One region of the Ensifer sp. SL37 genome, then DNA from elsewhere that is predicted to be linked to it. Evidence: riboswitches for the same ligand, from Rfam matches in the RefSeq annotation. Region 1 holds a riboswitch; the other holds the start of a gene.

Region 1 (14,852 bases):
ATCGAAATGAAGAAGATAGCCATTATCGGCGACCGGTTCATGCTGCCGGACGTGTTTCGCGACAAGATCGTCGAGGCGACCGGCAACGGCCATGACATCCGCACGCTCGAACTGCCCTGGCCGGATGTGCCGATGGAGCACGGCTATGCCGTCGAGGGCATGGACGGGCTCAAGGAATATCTCGGCAAGCCGGAGGACATTATCGACTTCATCGGTGACGCTGAGATCCTGGTGACGCAGCTGGCGCCTCTGTCGCGCGGAATGCTTCAGGCACTGCCCGGCTTGAGGCTCGTCGCCGTCTCGCGTGGCGGTCCTGTCAACATCGACATGGGGGCCGCACGCGATGCCGGCGTTCGCGTCGTCAACACGCCCGGCCGCAATGCCAACGCCGTTGCCGAGTTCACGCTTGGTGCCATTCTCGCCGAAACGCGGCTGATCCGCACCGGCCACGAAGCCTTGCGCAAGGGCGAGTGGCGGGGCGATCTCTACCGCGCCGATCGCACCGGTCGCGAGCTCTGCGAAATGACCGTCGGCGTCATCGGCTACGGCAATATCGGCACCAAGGTGGTGCGCCTTTTGCGCGCCTTCAGCACCAAGGTGCTGGTGCACGATCCCTATGTGCAGCTCTCGGCCGATGATCTGAACGCCGGCGTCGAGCAGGTGTCGCTCGACACGCTTCTCTCCCGTTCCGATGTCGTGACCCTGCATCCGCGCGTGACGGAGGAGACGCGCAACATGATGAATGCAGAGACCTTCGCCAGGATGAAGCCGGGCGCGATCTTCGTGAACACGGCGCGCGGTCCGCTCTGCGACTACGACGCCCTTTATGAGAACCTGGTGAGCGGCCATCTGTCGGCGGCGATGCTCGAAACCTTCGCGATCGAGCCGGTGCCGAAAGACTGGCCACTGCTGCAACTGGCGAATGTGACGCTGACGCCGCATATTGCCGGCGCCTCGGTACGCACCGTCACCTTCGCCGCCGAAATGGCGGCCGAGGAAGTCCGCCGCTACATCGCCGGTCTGCCGCCGGTCAATCCGTGCTGATGACAGGAGCAACGATGGTGAGTTCCGAGACCGGAATATACGATCTGTTCGTCGTCGGCGGCGGTGTCAATGGTGCGGGCATCGCGCGCGATGCGGCCGGGCGCGGGCTCTCGGTGCTGTTGTGCGAAAAGGACGACCTGGCGCAGGGCACCAGCTCGCGCTCCGGCAAGCTGGTGCATGGCGGCCTGCGTTATCTCGAATATTACGAGTTCCGGCTGGTGCGCGAGGCGCTGATCGAGCGCGAGGTGCTTTTGGAGTCTGCGCCGCACATCATCTGGCCGATGCGCTTCGTGCTGCCGCATAACCCTCAGGACCGCCCGGCCTGGCTCGTCCGGCTCGGGCTGTTCCTCTACGACCATCTCGGCGGGCGCAAACGCCTGCCGGGCACCCGCAGCCTCAACCTTGCGACGGCACCCGAGGGCGCGCCGATCAAGCGCGATTATCGCAAAGCGTTCGAATATTCCGACTGTTGGGTCGATGACGCGCGCCTCGTGGTGCTCAACGCTCTCGATGCCACCGCTCGTGGCGCCCGGGTGTTGACCCGGACCGCCTGCAGCGCGATCCGAAGGCGGGACGGGCTCTGGTTTATCGAGATGACCGACACGCGCACTGGCGCCAAGACCGAGGCGAGGGCGCGCTGTGTCGTCAACACCGCCGGTCCGTGGGTCAACGATGTCATCGGCCGGATAGGGGGCCTGAACTCCACCCGCAGCGTGCGCCTCGTCAAGGGCAGCCACATCGTCGTGCCGAAATTCTGGGAGGGGCGGCAGGCCTATCTGGTGCAGAACCCGGACAAGCGGGTCATCTTCATCAATCCCTACCAGAACGACCTGGCGCTGATCGGCACGACGGATATCCCCTACGAAGGCCGTCCGGAGGACGTGACCGCCGACGGCAACGAGATCGCCTATCTCTTGAAATCGGTGAACCGCTACTTCAAGCAGCAGCTGACGTCGGACGATATCGTCTACAGCTTCTCCGGCGTACGACCGCTCTATGACGACAATGCCGAAAACCCCTCGGCCGTCACCCGTGACTATATTTTCGAGGTCGATGCGACTGACAACCAGGCGCCGTTGCTCTCGGTCTTCGGTGGCAAGATCACCACTTTCCGCAAGCTTTCCGAACATGCGCTGGAGCGGCTGAAGCCGTTTTTCCCCAAGATGGGGCCGGCCTGGACGGCGAAGGCGCATCTGCCGGGCGGCGACATGGCGGCGGCCGATTTTGATCTGTTCCTGGGTGAGTTGAAGGCGCGCTATCGCTGGTTGCCATCGGATCTCGCCAAACACTATGCGCGGCTCTATGGCACCCGCACGCATGCGCTGCTTGCCGGCGCTACATCGCTTGATGATCTCGGCCCGGCTTTCGGTTCGCTCTTTCGCGAGCGCGAGGCGCGTTTCCTCATCGAAAACGAATGGGCGCTGACGGCGGACGACATTCTCGACCGGCGCACCAAGCATGGCCTGCACATGACGCCGGCCGAGCGGCAGGCCTTTACTCATTGGCTGGACCGCCAGCAGGCCGCGGCCTGAAGGAGAACGGATGCGAAGTCTGGAATTCGAAGCGCTTCTCGATCTTTCGGCCCGCGTCGGGGCGGATCCGCTGCTGGTGCAGGGGGCGGGCGGCAATACCTCGATCAAGGAGGGCGGTACGCTCTGGATCAAGGCCTCGGGCCTGTGGTTGGCGCATGCGCGCCAGCGCGACGTCATGGTGCCGGTGGCACTCGAGCCCTTGCTCAATGCGTTGGAAGCGAACGACCCGGCAACCGAGAAGGCGCAGGATTTCGTGATAACCGAGCGCAACCCTTCGGGCCTGCGCCCCTCGATCGAAACCACCGTGCATGCGCTGATGCCGCAGAAGGTGGTGGTGCATGTGCACTGCGTCGAGACGATCGCGACGGCGGTGCAGACCAACGGTGCGGCGATCACTGCTGAGCGGCTTGCCGGCTACCCCCATGTTTTCGTGCCCTATGCCCGCCCGGGCCTGCCGCTTGCAAGAGCAATCGCTGAGCGGATGCAGGACAACACGTCGGTTCTGATCCTCGGCAATCACGGCCTGGTCGTCGCCGCTGAAACCGTGGTCGACGCGGCGATCCTGCTCACCGACATTACCCGCCGCCTGACCGGCACGCGTCGGCAGGCGCTGGCCGCCGATCTCGCGTCGCTCGGTCGGCTTGCGGTCGACAGCGATTACCGGCTGCCGGAGGACATTGCCCTGCATTCGGTTGCCGCCGATCTCGACAGTTGCCGGCTTGCTGCCGGCGGCAGTCTCTATCCCGATCATGTCATCTTCCTCGGCAAGGGGGTGGCGGTCGCCGCGCCCGGCGAGACCGCGCTTTCGATCGAGACGAAGCGGCGTGCGAGCGGCGACAGCCTGCCACCCTTGCTGCTCTTCCCGGGCAAGGGCGTGCTCGTGCAGAAGGAGATTTCTGCCGGTGCCTTCGCCATGGCGCGGTGCCTTGCCGACGTGACGGCACGCATTCCGGCGGACGCACGGCTTCGCTACCTGACCGAGGCGGAGAATGCCGAGCTTCTCGGCTGGGACGCCGAGAAATACCGCCAGCAGCTCAACCGCGCCGGACAGGTGCTGCAATGAGCGGTGACAATCGCAAGCTGGTCGTCGGCATCGACCTTGGCACCTCGGGCGCCCGTGCGGTCGCGATGGCGGCGGATGGCACGATCGTGACATCGGGTGCAGCGAAGCTCTCGGCTTTTTCTGCGGATCACCGCGATCCGATCGGCTGGTGGAAGGCCGTGCAGGCGGCGCTCGAAGAAGCGCTTGGGGGTACCGACAGGCAGAAGGTCGTTGCACTTTCGATCGACGGTACATCGGGCACGATGCTGCCGGTCGATCATGCGGGCGCGCCGTTGGCAACGCCTATGATGTACAACGACCCGGTTGCCGACCGCGCACCGCTCGATGCGGTCTCTGCCTATGCGCCGCGCGAAAGTGCGGCCCATGGCGCCACATCCGGCCTTGCCAAGCTTCTCGCTTTCCAGACTGTGCCGGGCGTGTTCCGGGTGATCCATCAGGCCGATTGGCTGGCCGGGCATTTCACCGGGCTCTACGATGTCTCCGACGAGAACAATGCGTTGAAGACCGGCTACGATCCCGTGTCGCGGTCCTGGCCGGATTGGATGGAAAAGACCGGTGCCCGCGTCGAACTGCTGCCGGATGTGCTGCCGGCTGGTGCGCCGATCGCGACGATCTCGCCGGAAGCGGCCGGAGCCTTCGGGCTTTCAAGCGAGGTGGTGGTCGTTGCCGGCACCACGGACGGATGCGCCTCGTTTCTCGCCACTGGCGCCGATCAGCCGGGCGACGGCGTCAGCGCGCTCGGCACGACGCTGACAGTGAAGATGCTGTCCGACCGTCCGCTGTTTGCGCCGGAATACGGGCTCTACAGTCACCGCATCGGCGAGATGTGGCTCGCCGGCGGGGCGTCCAATACGGGCGGGGTGGTGCTGGCCGAGCATTTCTCGCCGGAGCGGATCGCTGCACTTTCGGCCGGGATCGATCCGGCCGTCGACACCGGGCTCGATTATTATCCGCTGGTGAAGCCCGGCGAGCGCTTCCCAATCGCCGATCCGGATTTCGCCCCGCGCATGAGCCCGCGGCCGGCCGATGACGCGACCTTCCTCAAGGCAATCTTCGAGGGCATCGCCGGCGTCGAGAGCCTCGCCTATCAGCGGCTGGCGTCGCTTGGCGGACCGGGGCTCCGATCGCTTCGCAGTGTCGGCGGCGGCGCCAAGAACGCGGCCTGGAGCGCGATCCGGGCGCGCAAGCTCGGCGTGCCGTTCCTGCCGGTCCTGTCCGAGGAGGCGGCGGCCGGCACGGCACGGCTGGCGCTGGCCGGTGCCAGAAAGGCTGGTGTGCTGTGACGTTTGCTCAAACGACCGCGATCGCGGGACTTGGCGAGATTGCCGATCGCTACGACGCCTTCCTGATCGATCAGTTCGGCGTGCTGCGCGATGGCCGCGGGCCCTATCCGGGTGCGGCCGAAACGCTGGTCAAGCTGAAGGATGCGGGAAAGCGCATCATCATCCTCTCGAATTCCGGCAAGCGCTCGGCGGAAAACGACCGTCGCCTCGTCGATCTCAGTTTCGTCGCGGGGAGCTGGGATTGGTTCCTGACCTCGGGCGAGGTCGCCTGGCAGATTCTCAGGCGGGAGGGCGAGGGTGCCACCGGTGGGCGGCGCAAGTGCCTGCTGATCAGTCGCGACGGTGACCTCTCGCCGCTGACGGGGTTAGACCTCGAACGCACGACCAGTGGTGCCGATGCCGATTTCGTGCTGCTCGCCGCGAGCGAGGGCGATGTCCATCCGCTTTCCCACTACGAGGCGCTTTTGGCGCCGGCCGCCAGACGCGGCGTGCCCTGTCTGTGCACCAATCCGGACAAGGTGATGCTGACCAAGGAAGGTACCGCCTTCGGCGCCGGGCGTATCGCCGAGCTCTACGAAGAGCTTGGCGGCAGTGTGCGCTGGATCGGCAAGCCCTTTGCCGACATCTATGCAGCCGCGCTGGAATTCCTCGGCCATCCGGATCCAGCGCGTGTCTGCGCGATCGGCGACAGCATCGAGCATGACATTGCCGGTGCCGCGAGCGCGGGACTTCGCTCGATACTGGTGACGACGGGGATCCTGGAGCGCGCCTCGGACGCGGAGCGCCGCAAGCTCTTTGCCGAACACGGCGCCAACCCCGATTTCATCCTTCCGAAATTTCTCTGGTAGCCGGGAGTAAGGTCGTGGCCTTCACGCTGTCGCTCAACACCAATCCGCTGGTCAACCGCTTCGCCGAGCCTGACGACCTGATCGACACGATCGCCGAGCAGATCCGCATCGGCTACGTCCAGCTCACCCACGAGTTCGTCAATCCCGGCTGGCCGGCGGCAACGATCGCCAAGACCGTCAGGCAGTTTCGTCGGGCGCTCGACCGTACCGGCGTGAAGATCACCTCCGGCATGACCGGCCCCTATGGTCGGCTCAATCATTTCGGCCATCCGGACCCGGATGTCAGGCGCTACTATGTCGACTGGTTCAAGACTTTCGCCGATATCTCCGCCGAACTTGGCGCCTCGGGCATGGGCACGCAGTTCGCGATCTTCACGCTTCGCGATTACGACGACCCGTCGCGGCGCGAGGCGATGATGCGGATCGCCATCGATTGCTGGCGCGAAGTTGCCGAGCACGGCAAGGCGGCCGGGCTCTCCTATGTCTTCTGGGAGCCAATGTCGGTCGGGCGCGAGTTCGGCCACACGATCGAGGAATGCCGTGCGCTCGACCGGCGGCTCGCCGAAGCCCATTTGCCGATCCCGATGAAGATGATGGTCGATATCGACCACGGCGACGTCACCTCCGACAACCCCAACGACATCGATCCCTATGCCTGGGCGGCGGCTTTCCCTGAGCGCTCGCCGATCATCCACATCAAGCAATCCTCGATGAACAAGGGCGGCCATTGGCCGTTCACCGCCGCCTATAACCGCGACGGCCGCATCACGCCGGAGAAGCTGATCGGCGCAGTCAAGGCCGGTGGCGGCACCGACAACGAGATCTGCTTGGAGCTTTCCTTCCGCGAACGCGAGCCGACGGACCACAACGTCGTCGAGATGATCCGGGAGTCGGTCGAATTCTGGGAGCCGCATATCGATACGGGCTTCAATCGCACAGAAAAATCACACTGAAAGATCACAAAATCACGTTATGCAAATTGAAATATCACAAATAGGTGTTATCTTCTCACGGTGAGCGTGGTTGAGGCTGCGCGTGATCGGGACCGAGACGATGAAGCCGGAAGACAGGCGACAGGCGATCATGGATGTGCTGATGGAGGCCGGAACGGCCTCCGTCGAAGACCTCTCCTTGCGCTTCGGCGTCAGCAAGATGACAGTGCATCGCGACCTCGACGACCTCGAGCAGGCGGGCCTCTTGCGCAAGGTCCATGGCGGCGCCTCGATCCAGTCGAGCCCGCAATTCGAAAGCGATTTCCGCTACCGCGAGAAGATCGCTATCTCCGAAAAGCGGCGGATCGCCGAACATGCGGCGAGCCTGATCGAGCCGGGGCAGAGCATCCTTATCGACGACAGTTCGACCACCGGCGCGATCGCTGATTGCATCCGCGACATCCGGCCGCTGACGGTCATCACCAACAACCTCGGCGTGATCACCAGCCTCGCGGGTGCTGCGGGCATCAACGTCATCGCGCTCGGCGGCCAATACAGCAAGAAGTTCAACGGCTTCTTCGGCATCGTCACCGACGAGGCGCTGCGGTCGTTGCGCGTCGATATCGCCTTTCTCTCGAGTTCTGCCATCGAAGGCACCACGGCCTTCCACCAGGACCAGGAGGTGGTGCAGGCCAAGCGCCTGATGGTGAAGGCGGCCAAGCGCAAATACCTTCTAGTGGACCACGACAAATTCGGGCGCTCTGCGCTCCATTTCCTGACCGGGCTCGATTCCTTCGACGCGGTGCTGACCGGCGCTGAAGTTTCGGCCGAACATGCCGCACCGCTCGAAGAGGCAGGCATCCGGCTGGTCAGGATCGACAATCTCAAGGAGAAAGCATGAGCAAGTCAGGCCTGTGGGTCGGCACCAGCTGGAAGATGAACAAGACGCTTGCCGAGGCGATGGTCTTTGCCGACGGCCTGGCGGCTGCCGACGCTTCGCGCGACGACCGCATCCAGCGCTTCGTCATTCCGCCGTTCACGGCCGTGCGTGAGGTCAAGGCGCGACTTTCCGGCACCAGCGTCAAGGTCGGCGCGCAAAACATGCATTGGGACGATGCCGGCGCCTGGACCGGCGAGGTGTCGCCGCCGATGCTTGCGGATTGCAACCTCGATGTGGTCGAGCTCGGCCACAGCGAGCGGCGCGAGCATTTCGGCGAGACCGACCGCACCGTCGGCCTGAAGACGGCAGCCGCCGTGCGCCATGGTCTGGTGCCGCTGATCTGCATCGGCGAGACGCTTTCCGAGCGCGAAGCGGGCGAGGCGGATCAGGTGCTGAAGCGCCAGGTCGAAGGCGCGCTGGCACTTCTCGAAGGCGCGGCGAAGAAGGCGACGATCCTGCTGGCCTACGAGCCGGTCTGGGCGATCGGCGTCAACGGCATTCCGGCGACGGCTGACTATGCCGACGAGCGCCACAAGCGCATCGCAGAGGTGGCGGAAGCCGCCCTCGGCCGTCGCGTTCCGGTGCTCTACGGCGGCAGCGTCAACCCCGGGAATTGCGAAGAACTGATCACCCAGGCGCATATCGACGGCCTCTTCATCGGCCGCTCCGCCTGGGACGTCACTGGCTATCTCGACATTCTGCAGCGTGTCGCCAAGGCGATCTGAGCCCCCGGCCGTTGCAGCTCAAGAAGAACGAAAGGAACAATCATGAAGATTGCAATCGGAGCCGACAGCGCCGGCAAGCCCCTGCTGGATGTCATTGCCGCCCATCTCGGTGGCCGCAGCGACGTGGAAGTCGTGGATCTCAGCCAGTCCGGCTTCTATGCGGACCTCGCACAGAACCTGGCGCAGCAGGTTGTCGAGGGCAAGCATGACCGCGGCATCCTGTTCTGCGGCACCGGCATCGGTGTATGCATCTCGGCCAACAAGGTGCCGGGCATCCGCGCGGCGCTGACGCACGACACCTATTCGGCCGAGCGGGCCGCCAAGTCGAACAACGCCCAGATCATCACCATGGGCGCCCGCGTCATCGGTCCGGAGCTGGCAAAGTCGATCGTCGACACCTGGCTCGCGTCCGAGTTCGACCCGAACGGCTCTTCGGCCGGCAATGTCGAGGCGATCAATCGCCTGGATGCCGCAAGAGCCGGTTGAGGAAAGGGGCGGGCGGCTTGCTGTCTGCATCCGGTTCCCGGTTCAAGCCCTACCTTATCTCGCGATGCCGTTGATCCTCCCTCAGGCATCGTGACGACACGCCCGGCAGCGATGCCGGGCGTTTTCATGTCCGGTCTCCCGCTTCGCCTTGACGAGGCTTCTGCAAATATTTGAATATTCTTGCGGATCGTCAATTGAAGGGCGTCGCCGCATGAGTGAAACCACCCCGACCGAACCGCATCAAAGCGCGCACCACCATGTGGCGCGCATGAGCGGCCGCGACACGCATGAACATCACAGGACGGCGACGACGCTCGAACTCTTGTTCGACCTGACCTTCGTCATCGCCTTTAGCCTGGCGGCTTCGCAGCTTGCTCATTTCCTGGCCGAAGGGCACTTCTTTTCCGGCCTCTTCGGCTTCGCGCTTGCGACCTTCTCCATCTGCTGGGCCTGGATCAATTTCAGCTGGTTTGCCTCCGCCTACGACACGGACGACTGGGTCTTCCGCATCGTCACCATGGTGCAGATGGTCGGCGTGCTGATCCTTGCAATCGGCCTGCCGCCAATGTTCGAATCGATCGACAAGGGTGAGCATCTCGACAACGGCATCATGGTGCTCGGCTATGTCGTCATGCGGGTGGCAATGCTCTTCCAATGGCTGCGCGCCAGCCGGCAGGACCCGGCACGACGGGATGCCTGCATGGCCTATGTCAAAGCAATCAGCCTCGCCCAGCTCGGCTGGGTCGTCCTGATCTTCTTCGATTTCTCGCTGCTGGTGACCTTCGTCATGGTCGTGGGGCTGACGGCGATCGAGATGCTCGGCCCCTATGTCGCCGAGATGCGCTACGGCGGAACGCCCTGGCATGCCCATCACATCGCCGAGCGCTACGGGCTGCTCGCGATCATTGCGCTTGGGGAAGGGGTGGTCGGCACGGTCGCCTCAATCTCCGCCGTGGTCGAAGGGCAGGGCTGGAACCTCGATGTCGCGCTCGTCTGCCTCGCCGGTACGGGGCTCACCTTCGGCATGTGGTGGATCTATTTTCTGCTGCCGAGCGCCGAGATCCTGCACCGGCACCGTCAAAAACGCTCCTTCGTCTGGGGCTACGGCCACATGCCGATCTTCGCCTCGATCGTCGCGACTGGCGCCGGCCTGCATGTGGCGGCCTATTACATCGAGCACAAGGCGCATATCGGCTCGGTCGCAACGGTGCTGACCGTTGCGGTGCCCGTCGCGTGCTACATCGGGCTGCTCTATGCGATGTACGCCTATCTTATGCAGCAGGTGGAGCGGTTGCATCTCTGGCTGCTCGCGGGCACGGCGGTGGTGCTGGCCGCGTCAGTGGTCGCGGCCATGGCCGGGCTCGACATGGCCAAGTGCCTGATCATCCTGATGCTCGCGCCCGTCGTCACCATCGTCGGCTACGAGGTGGCGGGGCACCGGCACCGCGTGGCGGCACTGGATCGCAGCCTGCGCAAGAACGAGGCTGCGCATTGATTTTGCGAGCCGAAACAGCGCGTTGCCGGCTCAAGCTGGTGAGCCGATTCAGGTGGTTCAGAGGTTGATTCAAGCGCAGCGTTCGGCGCTGTTCGCCCCTGCCGCTGCCCCCTCACGCTAACCTTCTCCCCGCGGCGGGGAGAGGGAACGAGAACGCAAGCTGCCTCGGAGTTTGTGATGGACCCGGGTGGAAGGCCGTTCTCGGTAGCCCCGGGGAGAGAGTTTGCGCGACAAGGGTGCCGCTTGTGTCCTTCTCCCCGCCCGCGGGGAGAAGGTGGCGGCAGGCCGGATGAGGGGCATTCCCCTCACCGGGCGGATGAAGGGCAAGACTTCACCGGGCGGATGAGGGGCAAGCCAACCTCAACCGCATCTCGCGGATCAGGCGTTGACGAGCGCCAGCTTGGCGCGGGCGTCGAGGATCTGGGCGCAGGCGTTGGCCGCCTCCGTACCCTTGGTAACGAAGTGCTCGCGGAAGAAGTCGATCAGCGGTTCGCTTTCCTGGAAATTGTGCGGCGTCAGTACGGCGGAAAGGACCGGGACATTGGTGTCGAGTTGCACGCGCATCATGCCGTCGAGCACGGTGCCGGCGACGAAATCGTGGCGGTAGATGCCGCCGTCGACGACGAAGGCGGTGCCGAGGATCGCGGCATAGCGGCCGGTCTTGGCCAGCGTCTGCGCATGCAGCGGGATTTCGAGCGCGCCGGGTACGTCGAAGATCTCGACGTCGGCTGCCGAGCCGCCAAGCTTCGTCCATTGCGTGACGAAGGCATCGACGCAGCGGTCGACGATATCGGCATGCCAGCGGGCACGAACGATCGCGATCTTGGCGGCGGGGTGGGAAAGAATGGTCATGGTCTCAAGCCTTTCAGGGTTTGGCGTTTTCCAATGATCCCGTCGGGCGAACATGCATGCGCGCGAGGTCCCGTCGCGGGGACCCACGTTGCTGCTTGCTCTCTTCCATCCGGACTGTGACCGTCGGCTCCGGATTCTGACCGGATCTGCTGACCCCCAGGGCGAAACCCTGAGGCGCTCGCGGGCTTCGGCCTTTCGGCCGCTACCGCCGGTGGGGAATTTCACCCCGCCCTGAGAACAACGCGACTATATAGCGCGACCGCGCGCGGTCAAACGCACGGTGCGACGAAAATGCCGGAAATCACGACAGATTTTTCCAGTGTTTGGAGCCATCGGAAGAAATCGTTCCGATGGCGTCAATCGGCCTACTCCCGAATGACCAGCAGGTCCTTGGCGGCAAAGCGCAGCGTGACATTGTCGCCGGAAACCGGCGGGGCCACACCCGGATTGTTGAACATGTCGAAGGAGATGACGTCGCCGCCGACGCGAAGGCGCGTGCGGATGACCGAGCCGAGGAAGCTCGTCGAGACGACCTCGCCGGAAAGCGACGTGTCGCCCGTGGCGCCCTCGGCGATCGAGCCCGCTTCGGGACGAAGCGCCAGCGAAATGCTGTCGCCGCCCTTCATGCCGGCAATCGGATCCTTCAGCGCGATCTGCTGGTTGCCGATCGTGACGGCACCCGCGGCCGGGTCCGCGACCTTGCCTTCGATGATGCTGAGCGTGCCGACGAAGGAGGCGACGAAACGCGTTGACGGCGTGTTGTAGATCTCGAAGGGGGTGCCGATCTGGTCGGCGCGGCCGGCATTCATGACGACGATGCGATCGGAGATCGACAGCGCTTCTTCCTGGTCATGGGTCACGAACACGGTGGTGATGCCGAGCTGTTGCTGGATCTGCCGGATTTCCTCGCGCAGCGACACGCGGATCTTGGCGTCGAGCGCCGACAGCGGCTCGTCGAGCAGCAGCACCTGCGGCTTGACCGCAATGGCGCGGGCAAGCGCAACGCGCTGCTGCTGGCCGCCGGAGAGCTGGTAGGGGAAGCGGTCCGCCAGGTGCTCGAGCTTGATCAGCCCGAGCATCTGCTTCACCCTCGCGTCGATCTCCGACTTGTCTGTACCTGCGACCTTGAGGCCGAAGGCGACGTTGTCATGCACGTTCATGTTGGGAAACAGCGCATAGGCCTGGAACACCATGCCGATGTTGCGCTGGTTGGGCTTCAGCGAGTTCTGGTCGCGGCCGTTGATGACGATCTTGCCGCTGGTCGGGCTTTCGAAGCCGGCGATCATGCGCAGGACCGTGGTCTTGCCGCAGCCCGATGGCCCGAGGAACGAGACGAACTCGCCCTTTTCGATGTCCATGTTGAAATCGTGCACGACGTGAACCGGGCCGAAGGACTTCTTGATGCTGGTGAGTGACAGGAAACTCATGGGTGCGGTCCTCAGGCCTTAGGAGGCGCGCTTTTTTGAAAGCGCGAGACGAGCTGGATGAGGCCGAGGCAGCCCCAGGTGATGCCGAATGCAATGACGGCGAGTGCGGCCGGTTCATAGGCGCGGTTGGCGCCCAGGAGCTGCATGTAGGGGCCGAAAGCCGGGCGGTTTAGCAGGGCCGCCATGGTGAACTCGCCGATGACGATGGCAAAGGTCAGGAAGGCGCCCGAGAGCACGGCGACGAGCACGTTCGGCAGGATGATCTTGGCAAGGATCGTCGTCCATCCGGCGCCGAGGCTTTGGGCGGCCTCGGTCAAGGTGGCGACGTCGATGGTGCGAAGGCCGGTGTCGACCGCGCGGTACATGTAGGGCAGCGCAAGCGTCGCATAGCCGAACATCAGAAGGATGTTGGTGCCGGTGAGCGAGCCCGTCAACGGCAGCCAGCTCGAGGTGTTGTAGAGCCGGATGTAGCCGAAGACGATGACGATCGCTGGGATGACCAGCGGCAGCAGCGTGATGAACTCGATGACGGGGCGCAGCCGCGGCAGCTTGAGGCGGACCCAGTAGGCTGTCGGCACGACGAGGAGAACACCGAAGAGGATGGTGAACAAGGCCTGCAGCACCGAATAGGTGAAGGTCTCCTGGAAGCGCGGGTCGGCGAAGACCTTCTGGTAAGCGTCGAAGGAGTATTCGCCGCGGCGCATCTTCAAGGAGAAGTTGGTCATGCCGATGAGCGGCAGGGTGAAATAGAGGAGGCCGAAAACGAGGGCTCCCCAGGCCCAGATCTTCTTCATTTCAGCCACCTTTCGCTGCGGCTGCGCAGCCAGATGTAGATCGCGTTGGCGATACCGGTGACGACGATCATGCCGAAGGCGAGCGCGTAACCGAGATGCGGGTTGCCGAGCACGTCGCCGCGGATCTGGGCAAAGAGCAGGATCGGCACGATCGAGAGCGACGAGCCGGTGAGTGCGATCGCGGTCGCAACGGCGCCGAAGGCATTGGCGAACAGCAGCGCCAGCGTGCCGAGCAGCGACGGAAGCAGGATCGGGAAGGCGACCATGCGCCAGTATTGCAGGCCGGTGGCGCCGAGGATCTCGGCGGCCTCGCGCCATTCGCGCTTCAGGCCGTCGAGTGCCGGCGTGATGATCAGGATCATCAGCGGGATCTGGAAGAACAGATAGGTGACCGTCAGCCCCCAGAAGGACAGCAGGTTGAAGCCGAGCATCCGGAGGTCGAGCCCGAAGTTCGAGCGCAGGAAGACGGTGACGATGCCGACAGGTCCAAGCGTCGCGAGAAAGGCAAAGGCGAGCGGTACGCCGGCAAAGTTGGAGGCGACGCCGGAGAAGGTCAGGAGCGGTCCGCGGATCCCCTTCGGCAAGCCGCCGAAGACGATGGCGGACGCCATGGCAAAGCCGATCAGGCAGCCGAGAAGCGCCGAGGCGATGCTGATCTTGATGGAGATCCAGTAGGCAGCCAGAATCGAGGGCGTGAACAGGCCGCGGATGTTGTCGAGCGTGAAGCTGCCATCGGGCGTCTGAAACGCGCCGACCACGATCTTCATCGTCGGCAAAAGCAGGAACAGCGTCACGAAGGCGGCAAAGGGAAGAATGCCCAGCCAGTGAAGCGGTAGGCGACGCGCCGGCGGGCTGGCGTCGGGTTTAGCAGATGACATTCCGTTCGCGCCCCTGAAGCCGCGTTTTCCACGCGGGCGTTATCGATTGTTGCAAGCAAGAAGCGGGAAACCGACGAAGCCGCGCACGGCTCCCAGTTCTCGCTCCAAGGACTTGAATTTCTTACGAATAACCTATGCGCCCCGACCGGAAAACCGGTCGGGGCGACATGTCTGTGGAAAGGCTTACTGAACGTTCGCGCCGACGACGGAATCCCAGCCGCCGGTGACGGCAGCCTTGTTGGCGTCGACTTCTTCGAGCGTCGGGAAGTAGGCCTTCTCGTAAGCGGCTGCCGGCGGCAGGGCGTCGATCAGCTCCTGCGGAACCTTGCCGGCCTTGACCATGGCGTTGAAGCGGGTCGGGTGGCAGAAGCCCTTGAGCCAGCCGAGCTGACCTTCGTCGGAGTAGAGGTGCTCCATCCACAGCTTCGCTGCGTTCGGGTGCGGCGCGTAGGCGGAGATGCCCTGAACGTAGACGCCGGCGAGAACGCCGCTGGCCGGAACGACGACTTCGGTCGGCGGGTTGCCGTTGAGCGTCTTTGCCCAGCCGAGCGCG
Region 2 (14,852 bases), 2.7 Mb from region 1:
CTACCTGCAAATATCAGATTATACTCACTTTAATCGATTAGGGCTTTTGTAACATCTTGTTCGATAGGTTTGCCCCGGCTGCGTTTCAAGCGCGTCCAGGCACCGGAATGATTCCTGCTTCGGCTATCCGCTCCGTCATGACGATCAAGAGCCGGAATGACTTAATTCAAGTACAGTTTTACGGACGGCCGTCCTTCCGGGGGTACCATGTCACGGCTCAAGATTTCCCACACGCTTATTGCCCTTTTCCTCGTGGTCGCCGTTATCGTCTCGGCGCTTGCCGTTTCATCTCTCGGCGGCATCAAGATGATGAACGAGCGCAACAACGAGATCGCCACCACCTGGCTACCGCGCGTCTCGCTTTCACGCGCGCTCGAAACGCAGCTTTCCGATACCCGCATGGCGTTTGCCCGCCATCTGATTTCCCTGACGCCGTTTGAAAAGAAGGCAGCGGAAAAGGTCATCGGTGAGACCGTCGCAGGCTTCAACAAGCTCGCCGACGAATATTCGAGCCTGATGGTCACCGATGCCGACAAGGCGGCGCTCGACAATGTCCGGACTGCCTATCAGGCCTATCTCTCCGTCGCCGAAGGCATGGTCAAGCTCTCCAACAACCTCGAGAACATGAAGGCGCAGAGCGTCTTCAAGGTCGAGATGCGCGAGACCGAAGGCAAGGTCGACGAGGCGATCAAGGAAATGCGGGCGCTGAACCTCGCCGGCGCGGATGCCGCCGTTGCCGCAAGCTCGGCCACGCATGACCAGATCCGCATGATCGAGATCGGCGTCATCGCCCTTGCCGCCGTCATCGTGCTCGGCGCCATCCTCTATGCCGTGCGCGGCATCGCTCGCCCGATCCAGATCATCACCCGCTCGATGGCACGCCTTGCCGAAGGTGACACCGACAGCAGCATCCCCTATGGCGCCCGCAAGGACGAAATCGGCGAGATGGCCCGTGCAGTCGAGGTCTTCCGCCAGGCGGCGATCGCCAATCAGCATCTCGAAGCCGACGCCCAGACACAGCGCGCCAAGGCGGAAGCCGAGCGTCTGCGCGTGACGGAAGAAGCGGAAGCAGCAGCCCAGCGCCGCCTTCAGGAAGCCACCGCCGGTCTTGCGAGCGGCCTGCGCCGCCTTGCTTCGGGCGATCTCGCCTTCCAGCTCAACGAACCCTTCTCGCCCGATTTCGAGCAACTGCGTCACGACCTGAACCAGGCTGTCGCCCAGCTCGCCGACACGCTTGCCGCCGTCTCGTCAGCATCGGGCAACATCGACAGCGGTGCCCGTGAAGTCAGCCAGAGCGCCGACGACCTGTCGCGCCGGACCGAGCAGCAGGCAGCGTCGCTGGAAGAAACGGCGGCAGCACTCGACCAGATCACCGTCAATGTCGGCAATTCGTCAAAGCGCACCCACGAGGCCCGCAGCGTTGCCGGCCAGGCCAACGAAAGTGCCCGCAAGTCTGGCGCGATCGTGTCGGGCGCAGTCGATGCGATGGGCCGCATCGAGCATTCGTCGAGCCAGATCTCCAACATCATCGGCGTCATCGACGAGATCGCTTTCCAGACCAACCTGCTGGCGCTCAACGCCGGCGTCGAAGCAGCGCGTGCCGGTGATGCCGGTAAGGGTTTCGCCGTCGTCGCCCAGGAAGTGCGCGAGCTTGCCCAGCGCTCGGCCAACGCGGCCAAGGAGATCAAGGATCTGATCCGCAACTCCGCCGTTGAAGTCGAAAGCGGCGTCCGTCTCGTGCGCGAAACCGGCGAGGCTCTGCGCACGATCGAAGGCTTCATCGTCACGATCAACCAGCATATGGACGCGATCGCCGTCTCGGCACAGGAACAGTCCGCCGGGCTCTCCGAGGTCAATACGGCAGTCAACCAGATGGACCAGGTCACCCAGCAGAACGCGGCGATGGTCGAGGAAGCCAATGCGGCAAGCGCGACGCTTGCCCAGGAAGCCGGCCGTCTGCGCGAACTGATCGCGCGCTTCACGCTCGCCGAGGCTGGCGGTCACGGCTACGCCCAGTCGACCAACGGCGCGCGCTGGGCCGCCTGATCGCGATCGGAGGCGACGCGCAAGTCGTGTGACGCGCAAACGGTCGCCTGTCGCGAGAATTTCTTGCCGCATCAAGTGAAACGGCCGCCAGAAATGGCGGCCGTTTCTTTGTCGGCGATGGAGTTACCGTGAAACGCCGGAGGTTTGTGTCGACAAATGCGGCAATTATAACTATCACTAATGTTACTGCCATTTCACATGGCACCTCATGAAATTCCAGCGACGATCATGAAGAAGACATTTGAAGTTTCCGATAGACTGTTCGAGCTTTACCACCGGGTTCACCGGCTGGTGAACGAATCGATGACCGAGGAAGGCGTGTCGCTGGCGCGCAGCAAGTTCCTCTTCTTCCTCAGCAAGCTCGGCCCCTGTCGTTCGACCGACATCGCCTGTGCGCTGAACTTCGCGCCGCGCACCGTCACCGAAGCGATCGACGGCCTGGAGCGTGACCGCCTGGTCATGCGCAAGCCCGATCCTGAAGACCGGCGCGCCAAGATCGTCTCGATCACCGAAACGGGCCGCGTCGTACTGGAAGCCGCAGAGCATCCGCGCAAGCAGCTGCTCGAGGAGATCTTCTCGGCCCTCGACGACGAAGAACTCGACGCGCTCTTTGATATCGTCGGCAAGCTGGTCGACCGGACGGACGAGATCCGTAAGCGCAAGGATGAGGCCGAAGAGGCAGCGCAGATCGCGATCGCCCGCTAGGAGCGTTCTCGCTCGTCGCAAATCACAAGTGCCGAAACAGAAAGAGGCCGGGACGTCATGTCCCGGCCTCTCCCGTTTTCTCCGGGCGGTAACGCTTACATCGCGTTGATGGCGCCAATGGAGAAGAACAGGGTTTCGCCAGAGGAGTCGTCGACGCCGTCATTGTCGGTGACGACATAGCCGTTGCCGGCGGCATCGACGGTGAAGCCTTCGACCTTGTCGACGACGTAGCCATTCAGCGCCTTCAGTTCCGGAATGAGGTCACGAACCTCTTCCTTCTTGACGACGGGCAGTTCACCGCCAAGGGCAGCTGGCTTCAGTTCCGAGAGCGCAACGCGATAGATCGTCTTCAGCTTGGCAGCCTGACCGATCAGGTTGTCGCGCTCGATGACATAGGCATAGTCGCCGTGGACGGAAATTTCCGACAGACCAACCCAGCCGTCACCGGCCTTTTCGAGTGGGTAGCGCACGGCGCCCCATTCTTCGCTCTTCAGGTTGTAGGAGACGAGCTTGACGAAGCCCTTCTCGTCATCCTTCCATTCGCGCTGAACCGCCATCCACAGCGTCTGCTCGTCGCCTTCGCCTACAACGGTGATGCCTTCGAAGCCAAAGCGGGTTTCGCCGGCACGCAGCGCTTCCGGCAGGGCGATTTCCTTCTTGATCTCGCCCTTCTTGTTCACGTGGAAGATCGCGTGGCTGTAGAGCTTGTCGGAGTTGCCTTCCGACGCAAGCCAGAAGCCCCCTTCCCCGTCATTGGCGATGCCTTCGATGTCGAGCTTCTGCGCCGGTGCGCCATCGCGGGTGATGGCGAGCGCTTCGGTGATCAGCGCCGGCTTCTGGGTGGCGTCGATGGTGAAGATCGTGGGCTGCGACGAGTAGACCGAATCGTTGACGGCGCGCAGGAAGCCGGGCTTGTCGGCGACGGCAGCGAGACCGGAGAGTGCGCCGAAGCCGATCGGCAGGCCATCCTTCTCGGCGGAGCGGATCTGCGGATAGACCGCTTCGCCCTCGGCACGCTCATAGATCATCACGTGCGAGCGCGCGCCGCCGTCCTCGACGAGATCGACTTCGTTTGCGGTCGCAAAGAGATTGCGCGCGGGGATCGCGACGGCGCCTTCCGGCGAGATGCCCGACGGCAGGAGCTGCAGCAGCTCAGGCTCGGCGCCCGTATCCTTGTAGACGCCGACGATCGAGGCACGCTCGGACAGAACGAAGAACAGGTTGTCGTCACCGAACTTCGCCGCTTCCAGGCCCTCGGGCTCAACGCCCTTGGCCGAAGAGCGCTTCTCCGGATAGTGGCCGATGGCGGCAATCGCATGCTCCAAGCTCGCGCCCGATTCGAAGAGCACCTTGCCGGTGGTGTCGAAGATCGTGAAACCGCGCGAACCGCCTTCATAGTCGCCTTCGTTGGCAACAACGATGCGGTTGTCGTCGAGCCACTTCACCGCGTCGGGCTCGCGCTTGCGGCCCGGCTGCTCGTCCTTGAAGGCAATCGCGCCGTTGCGCTTGGTGTCGATGTTCTTGAGGTCGACCGTGCCGGCAGAGAAATGCGTCTTCACCGTTCCTGTCTTGCCGTCGATGATGACGATGTGGTTGTTCTCCTGCAGCGTCAGCGCGATCTCGTCCTTGCCGTTGAAGGAAACGAATTCCGGCTCCGGGTCTTCACCGGCGATTTCGGCAAGACCGGTCAGCGTCACGCGCTTCAGCGAACCGCAATCGGCAACACCATCCTTCAAAGACAAGATGACGAGGTCGCCGGCCGGCATCTGCGGGATCTTGCCGTCGTTCAGCTCTTCATCGCGCTCGTTCTCGATGGCGATGGCCGCCAGCGTGCGGTCCTTGTTGACGGCGATCGAATCCGGCTGGCCGCCGAGATCGCAGGTCGCATCGACTTTCTTCGAGGCCAGATCGACGATCGCAAGAAGCCCCGAAGGCTTGACGTAGCTTTCGCGCGTGTTGACCGCGACGAGTGCCTTTGCACCGGCGATGGTGACCGAGGTCGGCTCTCCTTCAAAAGAGACCGTGCCGGCTGCCTTCGGCGCCTTGGCATCGGTGATGTCGATCAGGCCGACGCGCTTGCCGGGGCTGTCGGAATAGACAAGCGTGTTGCCGTCTTCGCTGGCCGTGATGATTTCGGCAGATGTCGGCGCCTTGCGCGCATCGCCTTCCGGCAGGTTATCGGCAACAGCAAAGGATGCAATGCGGTTGAAGACGGGCTCGGCCGCCGCAGGAAATGCTGCGGATGCAAGAAGAACGGCCGCAAGCGCGGTCACGCGCGAAGTGATGGTCATGAAATCCCCCATGTGCGAACACTGAAAACATGGGGGTTCTGCGCGATGCCGATGACAGCCGAATGACAACGCTTGGGTTTTACACCGTTCCGGTTGCAGGCGCGGCGCGCTCGCGCCGCATCTCGTTGCGCATGATGAACAGCGAGGCGCCAAGGATCAGCACTGCGCCGACCCAAAGATATCCTGTCGGCGCGTAACCGAAGACCAGCCAGCCCGCAAAGACGTTAAGCGGCAGCTTCAGATCGTCGAAGGGCTGCACGTAGGCAGCGTCGGCAACAGTATAGGCGAGCGTCAGCAGATATTGTGCGACTACGGTCAGTATCCCGGCGAGAAGCAGGAAGCCGAGTGCTGTCCCATCCGGCATGGTGAAGCCGGCCGAAAGCGCGATGGCGCCGTTGATCGGCGTCAGAAGCACAAGCAGCCATACGGTGATCGTTTCGGGGCGCTCGATACTTGTGAGGCTCTTGGTGATGAGCGACGAAGCGCCCCACAACAGCGCCGATAGGATCGGCAAAAGGGCGGCCCAGCTGAAGCTGTCCGACCACGGTTCGAGAATGATCATCGCCCCGGCGAAACCGACTGCGGTCGCGGCCCAACGCGCCGCGCCGACGCGTTCGCCGAGAAACAGGCGGGCGCCGAGGATGATGAAGAACGGCGAGGTCATGACCAGCGCGATCGCCTGCCAGATCGGCACGTGCGCCAGACCGGAGACCCAGGCCCCCACACCGAAGGCGGCCAACACCACGCGCGCGACGTGACGCCAGGGATAGTCGGTGCGCATGGCCGACAGCCCGACGCGTCGCAGAAACGGCAGTGAGAAGAGGAAGGCGAAGGCATATTGCCAGAACGCCATGGCGGTGGCTGGAAAACCGAGCTTCATCGTCAGCCATTGGGTGACGACATTGAGGCCGGCGAAAGCGATCCCGGCCAACACCATGAAGCCGGCTCCGGCCATGGCGCGCGAGGAGGAAAAGCCGAGGGAAGTCTGATTCATGTCATGCACCCTGAAAGCGGACCAAACACAAATCAGGACGCATGAGCGCACGGCACGACGCCGGGCATCCCTGCCCTTCGTGCCAGCGACCATTCTCTTTCATCCGGACTATGACCGTCGGCTCCGGAGTTGCACCGGATCTGCTGACCCTCTCCCCAAAAATCGAGGAAAGGCGCTCGCGGGCTTGGGCCACCTTCGCGCGTCTCCAAGACGCCGCGCTGTCATGCCCTTACCGCCGGTGGGGACTTTCACCCCGCCCTGAGAATGGGCAAGCCCTAGAGCAAATGACGGACACCCGCAAGGGCTGCCCCCAAAATGCGAAAGGGTCCGGCTTGCGCCGAACCCTCGAATACCTGGACTGCCGGCCTCGTGTCCGGCCGCCAAGCAAATCTCATCAGCCGTTGACGGCATCCTTCAGGCCCTTGCCGGCCGTGAACTTCGGCACGTTGCGTGCCGGGATGTCAACTTCCGCACCCGTGGACGGGTTACGGCCCTTCGAGGCTTCGCGGCGCGAAACCGAGAAGTTGCCGAAGCCGACCAGGCGAATGTCGCCGCCGTTCTTCAGCTCAGCCTGGATGGTCTCGAAAACTGCATCAACTGCAGAAGATGCGTCGGTCTTGGAAAGTCCGGCCTTCTCAGCAACGGCAGACACGAGCTCATTTTTGTTCATGTTTCCACCCCTTTCAGATTGGTTCGAAACGACTGTGTTTTAAGGCGCGGCGGCTTGCGCTTCGCCCGCGTCTTGCCTTTCCCAATTGCGCCTAATCCCTTGGAATGCAAGGCTTGCAGGGCGCTTTTACAACAAAAAAGACCGGCCAATGGCCGGTCTTCCCAATTTTTCTGCAAAATGAGCGCCGCGCGAGCCGGCTGCACCCATTTTCAAGCCCCCGTCAGTGGGCGACGGAGGAGCCTGCTTCGTCCTGCGAATCAACCGGTGCTACGGTTGCCGGCTCGTTTGCCGGGTCCCAATCGATCGGTTCCGGCATGCGCACCAGAGCGTGTTCGAGCACTTCGCCCACCCGCGAAACCGGGATGATTTCGAGCGCGTTCTTCACGTTGTCCGGGATCTCGGCGAGATCCTTGGCGTTCTCTTCCGGGATCAGCACCTTCTTGATGCCGCCCCGCAGCGCTGCCAGGAGCTTCTCTTTCAGACCGCCGATCGGCAGCACGCGGCCGCGCAGCGTGATCTCGCCTGTCATTGCAACATCCTTGGAGATCGGGATGCCGGTCATGATCGACACGATCGTGGTTGCCATGGCGACGCCGGCCGAAGGGCCATCCTTCGGCGTCGCACCTTCCGGTACGTGCACGTGGATGTCACGCTTGTCGAACAGCGGCGGTTCGATGCCGAAGTCGATTGCGCGCGAGCGGACATAAGAAGCCGCCGCGGAAATCGATTCCTTCATCACGTCGCGCAGGTTGCCGGTGACGGTCATGCGGCCCTTGCCGGGCATCATGACGCCTTCGATCGTCAGAAGCTCGCCGCCGACCTCAGTCCATGCGAGACCGGTGACAACACCGATCTGATCGTCACGTTCGGCTTCGCCGTGGCGGAAGCGCGGAACGCCCAGATAGTCGTTGATGTTGGCAGCGTTCACTTCGACCTTCTTGGCCTTGCCCTTGATGATCTCGGTCACGGCCTTGCGGGCGAGCTTCATCAACTCGCGTTCGAAGTTACGCACACCGGCTTCGCGGGTGTAGGTCTGGATGACCGCCATCAGCGCGCCGTCTGTGACCGAGAATTCCTTCGGCTGCAGCGCGTGGTCGCGGATCGCCTTCGGCAGCAGATGCCGCTTGGCGATTTCCAGCTTTTCCTCTTCCGTGTAGCCGGCGATGCGGATCACTTCCATGCGGTCCATCAACGGCGCCGGGATATTCAGCGTGTTGGCGGTGGTGATGAACATCACGTTGGACAGGTCGTATTCGACCTCCAGGTAGTGGTCCATGAAGGTCGAGTTCTGTTCCGGATCCAGCACCTCGAGCAGCGCCGACGACGGATCGCCGCGGAAGTCCTGGCCCATCTTGTCGATTTCGTCGAGCAGGAACAGCGGATTGGACCGCTTCGCCTTCTTCATCGACTGAACGACCTTGCCCGGCATCGAGCCGATATAGGTGCGGCGGTGGCCACGGATCTCGGCTTCGTCACGAACGCCGCCCAGCGCCATGCGCACATATTCGCGGCCGGTCGCCTTGGCGATCGACTTGGCGAGCGAGGTCTTGCCGACGCCCGGAGGGCCGACGAGGCACAGGATGGGGCCCTTGATCTTGGTCGAACGCGCCTGCACGGCGAGATACTCGACGATGCGCTCCTTGACCTTGTCGAGGCCGAAATGATCGACGTTGAGCACTTCCTCGGCATGGTTCAGGTCGGTCTTGATCTTCGACTTCTTGCCCCAGGGCAGGCCGAGCAGCCAATCCAGGTAGTTGCGAACGACGGTGGCTTCCGCCGACATCGGGCTCATCTGGCGCAGCTTCTTCAGCTCTGCATCAGCCTTTTCGCGCGCTTCCTTGGAAAGCTTGGTCTTGGCGATACGCTCTTCGAGCTCGGCCATCTCGTCGCGGCCGTCTTCGCCGTCGCCGAGTTCCTTCTGGATCGCCTTCATCTGTTCGTTGAGGTAGTACTCGCGCTGGGTCTTCTCCATCTGGCGCTTGACGCGCGAGCGGATGCGCTTTTCCACCTGCAGGACGGAGATCTCGCCTTCCATGAAGCCGAGCGCCTTTTCCAGGCGCATCTTCACGCTGGTGGTCTCCAGCATTTCCTGCTTTTCGACGATCTTGATCGACAGGTGCGAAGCAACCGTGTCGGCCAGCTTCGAATAGTCCTCGATCTGGCTGGCAACGCCGACGACCTCGGGAGAGATTTTCTTGTTGAGCTTTACGTAGCTTTCGAATTCGGAGACGACCGAGCGGCTGAGCGCCTCGATCTCGACCGGATCTTCCTCCGGCTCGCTCAGGCTATGCGCCGCAGCCTCATAGAATTCCTCGCGCGGCGTGTAGCCGTCGATTTTGGCGCGCGCGCGGCCCTCGACCAGTACCTTGACGGTGCCGTCGGGCAGCTTCAGCAGTTGCAGAACGTTGGCGATTGTGCCGACTTCGTAGATCGCGGACGGTTCCGGATCGTCGTCGGTGGCGTTGATCTGGGTGGCAAGCATGATCTGCTTGTCGGTGCCCATGACTTCCTCAAGCGCACGGATCGATTTTTCGCGGCCGACGAAAAGCGGCACGATCATATGCGGGAAGACTACGATGTCGCGGAGCGGCAGGACCGGGTAGGTCGCGCTTTCAGTCGCCGGTGACGTTTTGTTCGTCATATCATTTCCTTTCCGTCCCGATTTCGGGCCCGTATCCGGGAGCCCCACAGGCACTCCCGGCTGTCATATTTTCCACATGAAAGTGGAGTGCGACCGCGTCCATTTCAAGGCTCGACGCAGACATCCACAAACAGTGGCCGGGTCCTTCTGACTACGCATCAATGCTGTTGCGGACCTTGCGACGGACTACAAGCTCATGGACCGCAACCATTAAGGTCCTTCATTGAATCGTCACATCATTGCGTTGTTTGCGGCACTTTAGCAACAATCGAATTGTGAAATCTGCGCCCCGGCGCAGGTGTCTCAACAGCTAAGTGTGAACACATGAAGCAGACATGAAAAAGCCCGCACGAGGCGGGCTTCTCAAAGGATAATTCAGGACGCTCAGGCCGAAACGTTGGTCTTTTCGTCCGACCGTTCCGAGTAGATGTAGAGCGGCCGGGCAGCGCCCTTGACCACCTCGTCCGAGATGACCACTTCGCGCACGCCTTCGAGCGTCGGCAGCTCGAACATGGTGTCGAGCAGGATCTTCTCCATGATGGAGCGAAGGCCACGGGCACCGGTCTTGCGCACGATCGCCCGACGCGCGATCTCGCGAAGCGCGTCCTCGTGGAAGGTCAGTTCGACGTCTTCCATCTCGAACAGGCGCTGGTACTGCTTGATCAGAGCGTTCTTCGGCTCGGACAGGATCTGGATCAGCGCATCTTCATCGAGATCTTCGAGCGTCGCCAGAACCGGCAGACGACCGATGAATTCCGGGATCAGGCCGAACTTGACGAGATCTTCCGGCTCCAGTTCGCGCAGAACTTCGCCGACACGGCGATCTTCCGGCGAGCGGACCGTTGCGCCGAAACCGATCGAGGTCTTCTCACCACGGGCGGAGATGATCTTGTCGAGGCCGGCAAAGGCACCGCCGCAGATGAACAGGATGTTGGTCGTATCCACCTGCAGGAATTCCTGCTGCGGATGCTTGCGGCCGCCCTGCGGCGGTACCGAGGCAACCGTGCCTTCCATGATCTTCAGAAGCGCCTGCTGCACGCCCTCGCCCGATACGTCGCGGGTTATCGACGGGTTGTCGGACTTGCGCGAAATCTTGTCGACTTCGTCGATGTAGACGATGCCGCGCTGGGCGCGCTCGACGTTGTAGTCGGCAGCCTGAAGCAGCTTCAGGATAATGTTCTCGACGTCTTCACCGACATAACCGGCTTCGGTCAGCGTCGTGGCGTCGGCCATGGTGAACGGCACGTCGATGATGCGGGCGAGCGTCTGGGCGAGATAGGTCTTGCCGCAGCCGGTCGGGCCGACCAGCATGATGTTCGACTTCGCAAGCTCGACGTCGCTTCCCTTGGCGGCGTGCGCCAGGCGCTTGTAATGGTTGTGAACGGCGACCGACAGGATGCGCTTCGCCTGCTGCTGGCCGATGACGTATTCGTCCAGAACCTTGATGATTTCCTGAGGGGTCGGAACACCGTCGCGGGACTTGACCATCGAGGTCTTGTTCTCTTCGCGAATGATATCCATGCACAGTTCGACGCATTCATCGCAGATGAACACGGTCGGTCCGGCAATCAGTTTTCGGACTTCGTGCTGGCTCTTGCCGCAGAACGAACAATAAAGTGTATTCTTCGAGTCACCGCCGTTGCTTCCGCTGACCTTGCTCATTTCCACTTCCTTCCAGCACGCCGGACACTTTCAAGATAAGTATCGCGGACCACTCAATTTGCCCTGAGCCTCAACCTCAAACAGGGCTTCCGGGAGTACTCACCGCCCCAGGCGTAAACGCCCGACGCAGTCGCAACGACTCTCCCAACTCCGAACGAACACTACGCTGACAGATTCCAACATAGCATTAATGGTTCATATTACCGGCTTTACCCTGTCGATAAAGCCCTTGAGCCATTACAATTGTGTCACAATTACATCTATCCCGACACAAATGCGCGTTATCAGGCCTGCTCGCCGCCCTCGATCTCTTCGCGCGAGGTCAGAACCTTGTCGACAAGGCCCCAGCTCAGAGCTTCGTCCGCATTCATGAAATGATCGCGATCGAGCGTCTGCTCAACCTCTTCATAGGTCCGTCCGCAGTGCTTGACGTAGACCTCGTTGAGGCGGCGCTTCATCTTCAGGATGTCCTTGGCGTGGCGCTCGATATCCGAGGCCTGGCCCTGGAAACCGCCCGAGGGCTGGTGAACCATGATGCGCGCGTTCGGCGTGGCGAAACGCATGTCCTTGTGGCCGGCGGCCAGGAGCAGCGAACCCATCGAGGCCGCCTGACCGACGCAAAGCGTCGAAACGGCCGGCTTGATGAACTGCATCGTGTCGTAGATCGCCATGCCCGACGTGACGACGCCGCCCGGCGAATTGATGTAGAGCGCGATTTCCTTCTTCGGGTTTTCCGCCTCAAGGAAAAGAAGCTGGGCGCAGACGAGCGTTGCCATCTGGTCTTCGACCGGGCCGGTCACGAAGATGATGCGCTCCTTCAGAAGGCGCGAAAAGATATCGTAGGAACGTTCACCGCGGTTGGTCTGTTCAACAACCATCGGCACCAGTGCCAGGGCGGTATCAACGGGATTTCTCATATCGAACCTTCATCAATCGGGTTCGCAAAACCTTTGCGAACCGGGAATCACGGGATTTACCTTCTGCTCCTACATAGAGTGTCAACACCCTTCACTTCAAGTCGCGAAGCTTCGATAAGCTTAATCGAAGGTCCGCTTTGCTTCGAAGTTCGGCCGTCCTCCACACATGGTTGGCGATAGAACATTTTTCCATCGATATCCTCGGTTGAGGCCATGGACGCAAACTCTGCACACAGGCTTCGGCGATATCGGTAAACGAAGGGGAAATCCGCGAACCTGGGCGCTGTTCACAGCTGCGACTCGATCGGCAGCACACGGATTACCCCGGCGATCATGCGCCTTGCCAGGCTCGCGTCCGGCTCGTGGCGCACCAGCCGCTCGGAGCCATTGGCGCGATCACGCCAGACAAGACGCGATCCTTCGATGTCGACCCGGTAGCTGATCGACGGCGAAGTTTCCTCCTCGAACATGGAAGCCAGTTCGCCGGCGAGTGCCACATCCTGAAAGACGACGCCCATTTCCGTGTTGAGTGAAGCTGAGCGCGGATCGAAGTTCATCGAGCCGACAAAACCGTTCAGGCCGTCGACCACGAACGCCTTGCTGTGCAGGCTCGCGTTGCGGCGTCCGAACAATGTCATGCGGTGTCCCTCGGCGACATCGCCCTGCTCCTTCAACTCGAAGAGCGCGACGCCGGCCCGGATGAGCTTCCGGCGATATTTGACATAACCGCCGTGAACGGCGGCAACGTCGGTCGCTGCAAGCGAATTGGTCAGGACCGCCACGCGAGCGCCGCGCGAAACAATGGCGGCGAGCTCCCGCGTGCCGGCAACGCCGGGAATGAAATAGGGCGAGATTATCCGCAAGTCCCGCGTGGCTGCCTCGATCAGCGGAAAGAGTTCGCGCAGCAGCCAGTTCTGGCGCCGCTGCATCAGCGCCTTTTCCGGCGGATCGGATGCCAGACGGATCTCGGAACTCCAGTGAAGCCGCCGTGTGCCTTGGTAGATCTCCGCCTCTTCAACCGCCTTGTCGACGCGCTCGAGATAGAACCGGCCTGCCGGCGTGCGCACCAATCCTTCGACGGCATCGCGCAGTGCCGGCAGATACTGCTTGCGCGGCGTGCGCAGCGCCGCGATCGGGAGCACGGATGTGCTGTTCCAGTAGCGGTCGAACATGGCAGACGCCTGCTCCAGCACGGGTCCGACCATCCAGACATCGAGGTCACGGAAATTGGAGAGCTCGGCGGCATCGAAATAGGCGTCTCCGATGTTGCGGCCGCCGGCTATCGCAACGCGGCCGTCGGCTACCCAGAGCTTGTTGTGCATGCGGCGCGTGGCGCTGAAGGCGCGGATCGCCATTTCGAAGCCGCGGCGAAAGCGGTCGGTGCGCGCCCGGCTCGGATTGAAGAGCCGTACGTCGATATGGGGATGGGCGTCGAGTGCGATGCACATTCGGTCATGGATGCCCGCATTGATGTCGTCGAGCAGCAGCCGGACGCGCACGCCACGGTCCGCGGCGGCCAGGATCTCGCGGGCGAGAAGAAGACCGGTCAGGTCACCCTTCCAGTAGTAGTACTGCAGGTCGAGGCTGCGTCCGGCGCGCCGTGCTGCGTGCGCTCTGACCACCAGGGCCTCGATATTATCGGAAACAAGCGCCACCCCATTGGCACCCGCCTGCCCCGCAACGAGCGGCGCCACATATCGGTCGAGCTCCGTGCCGGCATCGGCCAGCGGGAGTGCGCTTGACGGCGGCCCGTGCGGGCGGCGGCCGAATCGGCCGTAGACATAGAGAACCGTCGCCACAACCAGTCCGAGGATGGCGGCAACGGTGAACAGGATAGAGGATCCCATCGAAAACTCGCCCGTGCCTTTAGGCCGCCCCCGTACGCCCGGCTTCGACCCGTCGGCCGTCTCTTTGTTCCGGCTGCGCCGCCTTCAGGTCGATCGAGGCCTTTACCGGCAGATGATCCGAGGCGATCCGCGCCAACGGTGAATCGTGCACGGCGACCGACGTCACCAGGCTATGCGGGTTTCCGAGCACACGGTCGAGCGGCAACAGGGGAAAGCGTGAGGGAAAACTGGCGACCGTCGCGTGGGACGGATCGAATACCGGGCTGAGGAAGGACAGCGATGAACGCCGCCCCATCCGCCATTCATTAAGGTCGCCGATGAGCAGCGTCGGCCGCCCGTTCGCGTCGGACGCTGCCTCGAGGATCGCCTCGGCCTGCTGGGCACGCGAATGCCGCAGAAGTCCGAGATGGGCGGCGATGATGCGCAGCGGCCCCACTTTCAGATCGAGATCGACGACCAGCGCACCGCGCGGTTCCACGCCGGGCAGCTTGAGCTGCCGCACGTCGGAAACGGCGCCCTCACGCAGCAGCAGGACATTGCCGTGCCAGCCATGACCCTTGGTCGAAAAGCCGGAAATCGGCACCGAAACAAGGTGTGCCTCGCGGCGCAAATGCTCGAGATCGAGCAGACCGGCACGCTCACCGAACCGCTGGTCGGCCTCCTGAAGCGCGACGATATCTGCGCCCAACTCACCGATGACATTGGCGGTACGACCGGGGTCGAAGCGCCCGTCGGTGCCGACGCATTTGTGAATGTTGTAGGAGGCGATGACGATATCGCCACGGCTGACCGCGGCTTCGCGATGAACGACGGTGGGGCGTCTCTTGCGGATCGCAGCGACGATCCCCGCCGATAGACTGGACTGGTTTTTTCCCATGCCGCTCCCTGCTTGCTGGCCGCATCATGCGCAAATAGGTCGCCTGGTGCCACAGAAAAAGGGAGGAAAGCGGAAGTTTGTTCCCCGCGGATAGCACGCCTGGAGATACGGACGCCGGCAGCAAACGCGCGCTACCGGCGCCCCTTCCCGCGCTTTCGTTCAATCGGCCGGCCCTGCAAACAGGATCAGATTTCCGTCGAGA

The links. A riboswitch is a leader RNA that binds a small molecule or an ion and turns the genes downstream of it on or off. The one in region 1 is predicted to bind FMN.
Region 2: another riboswitch for FMN. It lies ahead of OVA00_RS12160 (DMT family transporter); the one in region 1 lies ahead of OVA00_RS25500 (6,7-dimethyl-8-ribityllumazine synthase).

What each region holds. Positions count from the first base shown of each region.
Region 1 is NZ_JAPPRN010000006.1:2,757,233-2,772,084, forward strand. It holds gene OVA00_RS25445 (FGGY-family carbohydrate kinase) at 1-10, shown strand, start outside; gene OVA00_RS25450 (2-hydroxyacid dehydrogenase) at 7-1,044, shown strand; gene OVA00_RS25455 (glycerol-3-phosphate dehydrogenase) at 1,059-2,576, shown strand; gene OVA00_RS25460 (class II aldolase/adducin family protein) at 2,587-3,639, shown strand; gene OVA00_RS25465 (FGGY-family carbohydrate kinase) at 3,636-4,922, shown strand; gene OVA00_RS25470 (TIGR01459 family HAD-type hydrolase) at 4,919-5,770, shown strand; gene OVA00_RS25475 (sugar phosphate isomerase/epimerase family protein) at 5,785-6,723, shown strand; gene OVA00_RS25480 (DeoR/GlpR family DNA-binding transcription regulator) at 6,824-7,603, shown strand; gene OVA00_RS25485 (triose-phosphate isomerase) at 7,600-8,367, shown strand; gene derI (D-erythrulose-4-phosphate isomerase) at 8,410-8,853, shown strand; gene OVA00_RS25495 (low temperature requirement protein A) at 9,065-10,348, shown strand; gene OVA00_RS25500 (6,7-dimethyl-8-ribityllumazine synthase) at 10,727-11,200, opposite strand; FMN riboswitch at 11,294-11,443, opposite strand; gene OVA00_RS25505 (ABC transporter ATP-binding protein) at 11,566-12,627, opposite strand; gene OVA00_RS25510 (ABC transporter permease) at 12,639-13,421, opposite strand; gene OVA00_RS25515 (ABC transporter permease) at 13,418-14,299, opposite strand; gene OVA00_RS25520 (ABC transporter substrate-binding protein) at 14,483-14,852, opposite strand, start outside.
Region 2 is NZ_JAPPRN010000006.1:28,217-43,068, forward strand. It holds gene OVA00_RS12145 (HAMP domain-containing methyl-accepting chemotaxis protein) at 208-2,046, shown strand; gene OVA00_RS12150 (MarR family winged helix-turn-helix transcriptional regulator) at 2,275-2,751, shown strand; gene OVA00_RS12155 (esterase-like activity of phytase family protein) at 2,847-5,054, opposite strand; gene OVA00_RS12160 (DMT family transporter) at 5,122-6,036, opposite strand; FMN riboswitch at 6,124-6,306, opposite strand; gene hupB (DNA-binding protein HupB) at 6,431-6,706, opposite strand; gene lon (endopeptidase La) at 6,927-9,347, opposite strand; gene clpX (ATP-dependent Clp protease ATP-binding subunit ClpX) at 9,732-11,009, opposite strand; gene OVA00_RS12180 (ATP-dependent Clp protease proteolytic subunit) at 11,294-11,926, opposite strand; gene OVA00_RS12185 (phospholipase D family protein) at 12,214-13,773, opposite strand; gene OVA00_RS12190 (endonuclease/exonuclease/phosphatase family protein) at 13,793-14,650, opposite strand; gene OVA00_RS12195 (VOC family protein) at 14,810-14,852, opposite strand, start outside.